3 regions of the Kitasatospora sp. NPDC052896 genome follow, and region 1 is predicted to be linked to each of the others. Evidence: riboswitches for the same ligand, from Rfam matches in the RefSeq annotation. Region 1 holds a riboswitch; each other region holds the start of a gene.
The links. A riboswitch is a leader RNA that binds a small molecule or an ion and turns the genes downstream of it on or off. The one in region 1 is predicted to bind thiamine pyrophosphate.

Region 1 (3,268 bases):
GGACGACGTCCACCCCGCCGGCCAGCACGGCGTCCAGGAACTCCGGCAGGTCGCCCTGCTCGCGCCGGGCGTCGGTGCACAGGTACAGCCGGGCGTCGGCCAGCCGGGCGCGCGGGTCCGTCATCAGAGCGCCATCGCCTGGGCGCGCCGCTTCACCTCGGTGCCGCGGTTCTCACGCAGCGCCTGGATCGGGCTGCCGGGCAGCGACGGGTCGTCGGTGAAGAGCCACTCCAGGATCTCCTCGTCGGAGAACCTGCCGTCGCGCAACACCGTCAGGGTGCCGGCCAGGTGCTTGACCAGCCCGCTGTCCTCGATGAAGGCGGCCGGGACCTGGAGCGAGCGGTTGGGGCCGCGGCGGACCGCGATCAGCCGGTGGTCCTTGACCATCTGGCGGACCTCGGTGACCTGGACACCCCATCGCTCGGAGATGTCCGGCAGGTAGAGCCAGTCCTGGACAAGGGATTCGATCTTGGATTCCATCTCACTCACGGCACCAGCCTGCCATCCCGGCGACCCCACGCGCACCAGCGGCCCGTCAGCTGACCTCACAGCGCGGACTTCAGCGGCACCTCGGGGTCGGCCGCGCGGTCCGGATCCAGCACCACGGCCCGCTCGATCAGCCGACGGCCCTGCGCCAGGTCGCGCGGCCGGTCCACGGCGAGCACCGCGACCAGCGCCCCCTCGCGCAGCCAGAGCACGCTCCACGCCGGGTCGGCCGGCGAGCCGCGCCAGAGCAGCCGGTCGGCGCCACCGTGCCGGCCGGCGTACTGGACCATCCGGCCGAACTGCTCGGACCAGAAGTACGGCACCGGGTCGTACGGCGCCTGCGCACCCAGCAGCGCGGCGCCGACCGCCCGGCCGGAGTGCAGCGCGTGGTCCCAGTGCTGGACGGAGATCCGCTCGCCGAACCGGGCCGAGGGGTAGCTGACGCAGTCGCCGGCCGCCCAGCCCCCCGGCAGGGAGGTGCGCAGCCGCTGGTCGGCCAGCACGGTGCCGGCCGGGTCCAGCTCCACCCCGGAGCCCGCCAGCCAGCCGGTGGCCGGCCGCGCGCCGACCCCGACCAGCACCTCGTCCGCGACCACCCGCTCGCCGTCCGCCAGCAGCACCGCGCCCGGCTCGACCGTCGCCACCCGGGCGCCCAGCCGCAGCTCCACCCCGGCGGCCCGGTACCACTCCCGCATCGGTGCGGTCAGCTCGGCCGGCAGCGCCCCCGGCAACGGCGCGTCGGCCGCCTCCAGCACGGTCACCGCGCAGCCCAGCTCCCGAGCCGCGGTGGCCGTCTCGGCCCCGATCCAGCCCGCGCCGACCAGCACCAGGTGCCGCCCGGGCCGCAGCTCCGCGCGCAGCGCGAGCGAGTCCGCCAGGGTCCGCAGCGTCCGCTCGCCGCTCGCGGCGGGCAGCCGCACCGGGTCCGCACCGGTGGCCAGCACCAGGTGGTCGTAGGCCAGCTCCCCCGCGTCGGTCTGCAGCAGGCCCGGCGCCAGGCCGGTGGCCCGACGGCCGGTCAGCAGCTCGACGCCGAGCCGCTGCCAGTCCAGTTCGTACACCGTGCTGTCGGTCTTGCCCAGCAGGACGTCCTTGGAGAGCGGCGGCCGGTCGTACGGCGCCCACGGTTCCGCCCCGACCAGCGTCAGCGAGCCCTGCCACCCCCCTTCGCGCAGCGCCAGGGCGCACTGCGCCCCCGCCAGCCCGGCGCCGACCACGACCACCCGATCCGTGCTCTTCAGCTCAGCCATTCGGCCACTCTAACGAGCACCGCAATACCGCCCTCCGTACGCACCCTCGGCCGCCCCGGAGGCCGGCGATAAGGTGGGGTGAGACATCACGGGAGCCCGGCGCACCGGGCTGAGAGGCGGGCTGCGGCGGCCCGCGACCGTCCGAACCTGATCCGGGTCATTCCGGCGAAGGGAGCATCCGCATCGTGGCACGCACATCCACCGACGTCCTGGTCGTCGGCGGCGGCATCATCGGCCTCGCGGTGGCCTGGCGCACCGCACAGCGCGGCCTCGCGGTGACCGTTCTCGACCCCACCCCCGGCGGCGGCGCGGCGCAGGTGGCGGCCGGCATGCTGGCACCGGTGACCGAGCTGCAGTACGGCGAGGAGCCGCTGCTGCGCCTGGGCATCGCGTCGAACCAGCGGTACGCCGCGTTCGCCGCCGAGCTGACCGGGGCCACCGGCCTGCCCACTGGCTACCGGGCCACCGGCACGTTGGCCGTCGCGCTGGACTCCGACGACCGGGCCGAGCTGCGCGAGCTGCACGGGTTCCACCAGCGGCTGGGCCTCGACTCGCAGTGGCTGACCGGCCGGGAGGCCCGCCGGCTGGAGCCGATGCTCTCCCCCGGGGTGAGCGGCGGCCTGCTCGTCACCGGCGACCACCAGGTGGACGGCCGCCGGCTGTGCGCCGCGCTGCTGGCCGGCTGCGAGCGGGCCGGGGTGCGGCTGCACCGGGACCGGGCGGCGGAGCTGCTGGTCACCGCGGGGCGGGCGGTCGGGGTGCGGCTGCCCGACGGCAGCGCGCTGACGGCCGGGCGGCTGGTGCTCGCCGCCGGCCCCTACAGCCACCGGCTGGCCGGCCTGCCGGAGGGGGTGCTGCCCGCGATCCGCCCGGTCAAGGGCCAGATCCTGCGGCTGCGGATCCCCGGCCCGTACGCGCCGTTCCTCTCCCGCAACGTCCGCGCGGTGGTCCGTGGCCAGCACCTGTACCTGGTACCGCGCGCGGACGGCGAGCTGGTGATCGGCGCGACCACCGAGGAGCAGGGCTACGACACCACGGTCACCGCGGGCGGCGTCTACGAGCTGCTGCGCGACGCGCACCAGCTGGTCCCGGGCGTCACCGAGCTGCCGCTCACCGAGACCGGCGCGGGCCTGCGCCCCGGCTCGCCGGACAACGCCCCGCTGCTCGGCCCGACCGCGCTGCCCGGGCTGGCCGCCGCCACCGGCCACTACCGCAACGGGGTGCTGCTCACCCCGGTCACCGCCGACCTGCTCGCCGCCTACCTGGCCGAGGGCACCGTCCCCGACCTCGCCGTCCCGTTCTCCCCGCTCCGCTTCACCCAGAGGGCCGCCGCATGAACCCGATCCAGCTGACCGTCAACGGCGAACCCCGCGAGGTCGCCCGGACCGCCACCCTGGCCGAGGTGGTGGCCACCCTGAGCACCGCGCACTCCGGGGTGGCCGCCGCGCTCAACGAGACCGTGGTCCCGCGCGGCTCGTGGGCCCGGACCCCGCTGGCCGCGGGCGACCGGGTGGAGATCCTCACCGCCGTGC
Region 2 (3,268 bases), on a different contig from region 1:
GAAGCGGGCGTCGGAGAGGGCGTCGTCCCACTCCTGGGCGCCGGGGTGGCCCTTGGCGAGGTCGGCCGCGTGGGCGGCGATCTTGTAGGTGATGACACCGGTCTTGACGTCGTCCCGGTTGGGCAGGCCCAGGTGCTCCTTGGGCGTGACGTAGCAGAGCATCGCGGTGCCCCACCAGGCGATCATCGCGGCGCCGATGCCCGAGGTGATGTGGTCGTAGCCGGGGGCGACGTCGGTGGTCAGCGGGCCGAGGGTGTAGAACGGCGCCTCGTCGCAGATCTCCTTCTGGAGATCCATGTTCTCCTTGATCTTGTGCATCGGGACGTGGCCCGGGCCCTCGATCATCACCTGGACGTCCCGGTCGCGCGCGATCCGGCCGAGCTCGCCCAGCGTCCGGAGCTCGGCGAGCTGCGCCTCGTCGTTGGCGTCCGCGATCGAGCCGGGGCGCAGGCCGTCACCGAGCGAGAAGGTGACGTCGTAGGCGCGCAGGAGGTCGCAGAGCTCCTCGAAGTTGGTGTAGAGGAAGTTCTCCTGATGGTGCGCCAGGCACCAGGCCGCCATGATCGAGCCGCCGCGCGAGACGATGCCGGTCTTGCGGCGGGCGGTCATCGGCACGTACCGCAGCAGCACGCCGGCGTGCACCGTCATGTAGTCGACGCCCTGCTCGCACTGCTCGATGATGGTGTCGCGGTAGACCTCCCAGGTCAGCTCCTCGGCCTTGCCGTCCACCTTCTCCAGCGCCTGGTAGAGCGGCACCGTGCCGATCGGCACCGGGGAGTTGCGCAGGATCCACTCGCGGGTGGTGTGGATGTTCCGCCCGGTCGAGAGGTCCATGACCGTGTCGGCCCCCCAGCGGGTGGCCCAGGTCATCTTCTCCACTTCCTCCTCGATGGACGAAGTGACCGCCGAGTTGCCGATGTTGGCGTTGATCTTCACCAGGAAGTTGGTGCCGATGACGGCCGGCTCGACCTCGGGGTGGTTGACGTTCAGCGGGATGACCGCCCGGCCGCGGGCCACCTCGTCACGGACGAACTCCGCCGACAGGCCCTCGCGCAGCGCGATGAACTCCATCTCCGGCGTGACGATCCCGCGCTTGGCGTAGCCGAGTTGGGTCACCGCGCCGCCGTCCCGGGCGCGCAGCGGGCGGCGCGGGCGTCCGGGGAAGACGGCGTCCAGGTTGCGCAGGTTGCCGCCGCGCGGCGAGGTGTGCTTGATCCCGTCGTCCTCGGGGCGGGCCTCCCGGCCGTCGTACTCCTCGACGTCGCCGCGCTGGCGGATCCAGGCGTCGCGCAGCGCGGGCAGGCCGCGCCGGACGTCGGGCTGGTAGGCCGGGTCGGTGTACGGACCCGAGGTGTCGTAGAGCGGGACGGTCTTCCCGTTGGTGAGCCGGACCTCGCGGTAGGGCACCCGCAGGTCCGGACGGGAGCCGGTGCGGTAGGCCTTGTGCCAGGCCGGGGTGGGGTATCCGGTGGTCGCGCTGTTCTCGGTACCAGCGGCGGACTGTGCGTCGAACATGGTCATCTGACCTCTACTCCCTACGCCGGCATTACCCGGTCAGGTTCCTGCGGTCGGCGCAGCGGTCGGCACGCGGTTCGCGTCCCGTTCAGCGCCCTCTCAGCCCGGTGCTCCGAGCTCCCGTGCGGCAGGCGGACTTGCCTGCCAAAAGACGTCCACACCGTAGCGGGAGGGGCGCCACCGGTCCAGTACGGGCCCACCGGGTGGGCATCCCGCCAGGGGCTGCGTCAGACTGGGACGACCGCCACCAGGGCGGCCACGGGGGGAGTTGAGGACGGATGATCGGACACACCGGACGGGTCACCGGTCGGGTCGGCACCGGGCTGGTCGGCGAGGTGCTGCTGCACGTGCCGGAGCGTCAGGGGACCGAGGCCTTCCTGGCCTACCCGGCGGTCCCGGGGGAGTCGCTGCCGGTCGGCACGCCGGTGGTGGTGGTCGAGTACCAGCCGCCCCGGACGGTCTTCGTGGCGTCCGTGCTGGGCTGAGCCGCGACCCCGCCGGGCGACACGCCACCCCGGGCTTCCCATGTGATCGAAGGAGGCGCAGAATCTCCTGCGCCACTGGATTCCGCGCCATCCTGCACAACCGAGCGCAGCCACGGAACCGGTGTGCCCTGAAGGGGGAGTTAGCCGATGCTGATCGGCATCATCGCCGGCGCGGTCGTCGCGGCGGTCATCGTGGTGATCGTGCTCTTCAAGCTGATGTGGCGGGTCGCCGAACCCAACGAGGCCCTGATCATCTCCGGTTCCAAGCACCGCACCGAGGGGGTCGGGGACGGGCTGGGCTTCCGGATCGTCACCGGGCGGGGGACCTTGGTGACGCCCGGCATCCAGACCGTCCGCCGGCTCTCGCTCGACCTCAACGAGGCCGACCTGGACGTCGAGTGCGTGACGTCGCAGGGCATCCCGGTCCAGGTCAAGGGCGTGGTGATCTTCAAGGTGGGCGACGACACGGTGTCGATCGCCAACGCCGCCCGCCGCTTCCTGGACCAGCAGAAGATGATGGGCGCGCGGGTCCACAACGTCTTCGCCGGCCACCTCCGTTCGATCGTCGGCGGTCTGACGGTCGAGGAGATGATCCGCGACCGCGAGCGGCTGACCGGGGAGACCCGGGCCGCCTCCGGCACCGAGATGGAGAAGCTCGGGCTGATCATCGACTCGCTGCAGATCCAGGAGATCCTCGACCCGACCGGCTACATCAAGAACCTGGCCGCCCCGCACGCCGCCGCCGTCCAGCGCGACGCCCGGATCGCCGCCGCCGAGGCGGACCGGCAGGCCACCGAGGCGGAGCAGGAGGCGTTCGCCCGGAAGGCCGAGGCGACCCGCAACTCCGGTATCCAGCAGGCCGGTTACCAGGCCGAGATGGACACCGCGGCGGCCCGCGCGCAGCAGGCCGGACCGCTCGCCCAGGCCGCCTCCCGGCAGGAGGTCGTGGTCCAGGAGACCAAGGTCGCCGAGCTGGAGGGCCACCGCAAGGAGCAGCAGCTGCAGGCCGAGGTCCGCAAGCCGGCCGACGCCCGGGCGTACGAGACCCGGACCGCCGCCGAGGCCGAGCGTGACGCCCGGATCTCCGCCGCCCAGGCGCAGGCCCGGGAGACCGAGCTGCGGACCGCCGCCGAGGCGAACCGGGTGCGGGTCGCCGCGCAGGCCGAGGCCGAGGCCACCAAGGCCCGTGGCCTGGCCGCCGCCGAGGCGACCAAGGCCACCGGTCAGGCCGAGGCCGCCGCGGCCGAGGCCAAGGGTCTGGCCACCGC
Region 3 (3,268 bases), on a different contig from region 1:
TCGTTGCGCAGCACGCCGAGGACGGGGTAGACGGGGGTGCCGGTCTGGATCAGCATCTGGGCCACCCGCTTGGCCTGGTTGATCGGGATCGCGAAGCCCAGGCCGATGCTGCCGGCCTGGCCGGAGCCGTTGGAGTTCGACTGGATCGCCGAGTTGATGCCGATCACCTGGCCGCTCGCGTTGAGCAGCGGGCCGCCGGAGTTGCCCGGGTTGATCGAGGCGTCGGTCTGCAGCGCGTTCATGTACGAGGTCTGCACGCCGCTCTCGTCGCCGGAGGCGACCGGGCGGTTCTTGGCGCTGATGATGCCGGAGGTGACGGTGGACTCCAGGTCGTACGGCGCGCCGATGGCGATCGCGGCGTCGCCGACCGCGACCTGGTCGGAGTCGCCCAGCGGGAGCGGGACGAGCTTGCCGGCCGGCGGGTTGTCCAGCTTGATCACCGCGATGTCGTAGCCCTTGGCCTGGCCGACCACCGAGGCGGAGTACTCGGAGCCGTCGGAGAACTTGACGGTCAGCTTGCCGCCGCCCTGGGCCGGGGCCACCACGTGGTTGTTGGTGATGATGTGGCCCTGGGTGTCGAAGACGAACCCGGTGCCGGTGCCGGACTCCTGGCTGCCGTCGGCCTTGATGGTGACGGTGCTGGGCAGCGCCTTGGCGGCGATCCCGGCGATCGAGTCGGGGGCCCGGTTGAGCGCCTTGGTGTTGTCGCTGACGGTGGTCGTGGTGCTGCTGTGGCTGCTGCCGGAGCTGAACGGGCCGGACGAGTCGCCGTTGACCGCGGCGCCGACCACGCCGCCCAGCACGCCCGCGACCAGCGCGACGGCGGCGACCAGGGCGATCAGCCCGCCGCGCTTCTTCGGCGGCTGGCCGGGGGTGCCGTAGTCGCCCGGGTAGCCACCGGGGTAGCCGGGGCCGCCCGGCGCGCCGGGCTCGCCCGGGCCGGCGCCCCAGCCGCCGACCGGGTGACCGGCGCCGAACGGGTGGTGCTCGGCGTGCGCGGCGGCACCGGCCGGCGCACCGGGGGCGACCGGCGGCGTCGGCGCGGCGTACGGGTTGGCCGGCGGTTCGGCAAGGGTGGGGGCCGGCGGAGCGGCCGGCGGGGCGGGCAGCACCGGCGGCGGAGCGTCCAGGTACTTCGGCGCGGGAGCCGGAGCCGGGGCGGGCGCGGCGGCCGGCAGCTCCGTGGTCGGCTCGGCGTCGGCGGGGGCGGCAGGAGCGGGGGCAACAGGGGCGGCGGGCGCGGCGGGCGCCGGTGTGGGCTCCTCGCCGCTCAGCTTGGCGAACGCGAGGGTCGGCTGCGACTCACCTACCGACGGCGTGCCCCCCGGCTCACCGGTACCGCTGGAGAGCTGCTCCCCCTGCGGCCCGGTGGAGCCACTCTCGTGCTCGGTGCTCACGGACGACCTCCATAGCTGACAGGACCTTGGCCCATAGTTTTTCCTATGCCCGATCTGGTTGCCGTAAGGAGCTGCCTGAAGAACTGTTAAGAATCCTTAGGTCAACCCGACAGCACCAGCGCCCGGCCGGGCTCCCCCGACAGAAGTTCCGCGATCCGGGACGGCGCGCCTCCCCGCTTTGGCGTAATCCACACGCCGGGCTACCCTGACTGCCACATCTGACACGCGGGAGCTTGGACCCACCAGGCTGAGAGTGCGCTGGTCGACCGTACGCCATGGCGAGTGAGCCGGTGCGGGCGAGGGAGCGCTGACCGCCGGAACCTGTCCGGGTAATGCCGGCGTAGGGAGTCTGCCATGACGGCTGCGACGCCTTCCCCGTCCTCGACGCCACCCCCGTCCTCGGGCACGGCGACGCTGGATCGCCCCGACGGCGACGGGCCGGCCCGTGCCGAGGCCCCGTTGGTGCTGGACACCGCGCCGCCGCGCACCCTGGGCTTCCGCGACCAGTTCGCGCTCTGGGCGAACCTGGGCATCAGCCTGATCGGCTTCACCAGCGCCGCGACCGTGCTCGGCCAGCCGGGCAGCGAGCTGTCGTTCGCCGCCGCGACCACCGCGATCGTGGCCGGCACGGTGATCGGCACCGCGATGCTCGCGGTCGCCGCGCTCATCGGCGCCCGGACCGGGGCGCCCGCGATGGCCGTGCTGCGCGGGCTGTTCGGCACCCGGCTGTCGTACCTGCCGACCGTGCTGAACGTCCTGCAGTGCGTCGGCTGGGGCGTGTACGAGCTGACCGTGATCGCCTGGGGCGCCCAGACGGTCTCCGGCACCCAGGGCTGGCGCTGGCTCTTCGTGCTGCTCGCCGGGGTGCTCACCACGGTGCTGACGATCTGGCCGCTGGGCTCGATCGCGGCGCTGCGCAAGTACGTGGCGATCGCGGTCGGCGTGGCGATGGTCTACTTCACCGTCCAGCTCGGCCGCAAGGGTTTCCCGGATCCGGGCGCGGGAAACTGGCACGGTTTCCTGAAGGCGACGGACGCGATCATCGCCGTCTCGGTCTCCTTCGTCCCGCTGGCCGCCGACTACACCCGGCACTCGCGCACCCCGCGCGCCTCGTTCTGGGGCACCTTCTCCGGCTACACGGTGGCCCAGGTCTGGTGCTACCTGCTCGGCCTGATCGCACTGCTGCAGTCGCACGGCAACGCCGACAACCTGCTGGACTCCTTCACCGGGGTGGCGGCCGGCTGGGCGTTCCTGCTGGTGCTGGTGCTGCGCGAGGCGGACCAGTCCTTCGCGAACGTCTACTCGACCGCGATGTCGGTGCACAACCTCTTCCCCCGGGTGGACCGGCGGCTGCTGACCGGCGGGATCGGCGTGCTGGTGACCGTGCTGGCGCTGCAGATCAAGCAGTTCACCGACTCGTACTACAACTTCCTCGGCCTGATCGGCTCGGTCTTCGTGCCGTTGCTCGCGGTGCTGGCGGTGGACTTCTTCCTGGGCCACGGCCGGCGCGGCTGGGACCTCTCGCAGGACTCCCCGGCCCGGCCGCTGATGCTGCTGCCGTGGGCGCTCGGCTTCGCGGTCTACCAGTTCCTGGCGCCCACCGCGATCGCCGGCTGGTGGACCGGGATCTGGACGGACCTCCAGTCGCTGACCCACTTCACCCCGCAGCAGTGGTCCTCGGCCTCGCTCTTCTCCTTCCTGGTCGCCGGCCTGGCCACCTGGCTGCTCAACCTGCTGGTCCGCCCCGCCGCGCGGTAGGGCCCGCCGGCGCCCGTGGTTCGCACGGCCGTTGCATTCGATCCACCCGGACGTCCTAGTGTTGGGGCCGTGACAACTCCCGACCTCTCCCGCACCGACCCCTCCCGCACCCC

Region 2: another riboswitch for thiamine pyrophosphate. It lies ahead of thiC (phosphomethylpyrimidine synthase ThiC); the one in region 1 lies ahead of thiO (glycine oxidase ThiO).
Region 3: another riboswitch for thiamine pyrophosphate. It lies ahead of ACIGXM_RS03775 (purine-cytosine permease family protein); the one in region 1 lies ahead of thiO (glycine oxidase ThiO).

The regions. Positions count from the first base shown of each region.
Region 1 covers NZ_JBITZU010000007.1:214,930-218,197, forward strand. Annotated here, with positions in the region: gene thiE (thiamine phosphate synthase) at 1-124, opposite strand, end outside; gene ACIGXM_RS17310 (Rv2175c family DNA-binding protein) at 124-480, opposite strand; gene ACIGXM_RS17315 (NAD(P)/FAD-dependent oxidoreductase) at 546-1,736, opposite strand; TPP riboswitch at 1,815-1,928, shown strand; gene thiO (glycine oxidase ThiO) at 1,922-3,073, shown strand; gene thiS (sulfur carrier protein ThiS) at 3,070-3,268, shown strand, end outside.
Region 2 covers NZ_JBITZU010000001.1:1,098,145-1,101,412, reverse strand. Annotated here, with positions in the region: gene thiC (phosphomethylpyrimidine synthase ThiC) at 1-1,521, opposite strand, end outside; TPP riboswitch at 1,516-1,649, opposite strand; gene ACIGXM_RS05130 (hypothetical protein) at 1,794-2,000, shown strand; gene ACIGXM_RS05125 (SPFH domain-containing protein) at 2,148-3,268, shown strand, end outside.
Region 3 covers NZ_JBITZU010000001.1:791,991-795,258, forward strand. Annotated here, with positions in the region: gene ACIGXM_RS03770 (S1C family serine protease) at 1-1,397, opposite strand, end outside; TPP riboswitch at 1,613-1,761, shown strand; gene ACIGXM_RS03775 (purine-cytosine permease family protein) at 1,752-3,155, shown strand; gene ACIGXM_RS03780 (glycerophosphodiester phosphodiesterase family protein) at 3,225-3,268, shown strand, end outside.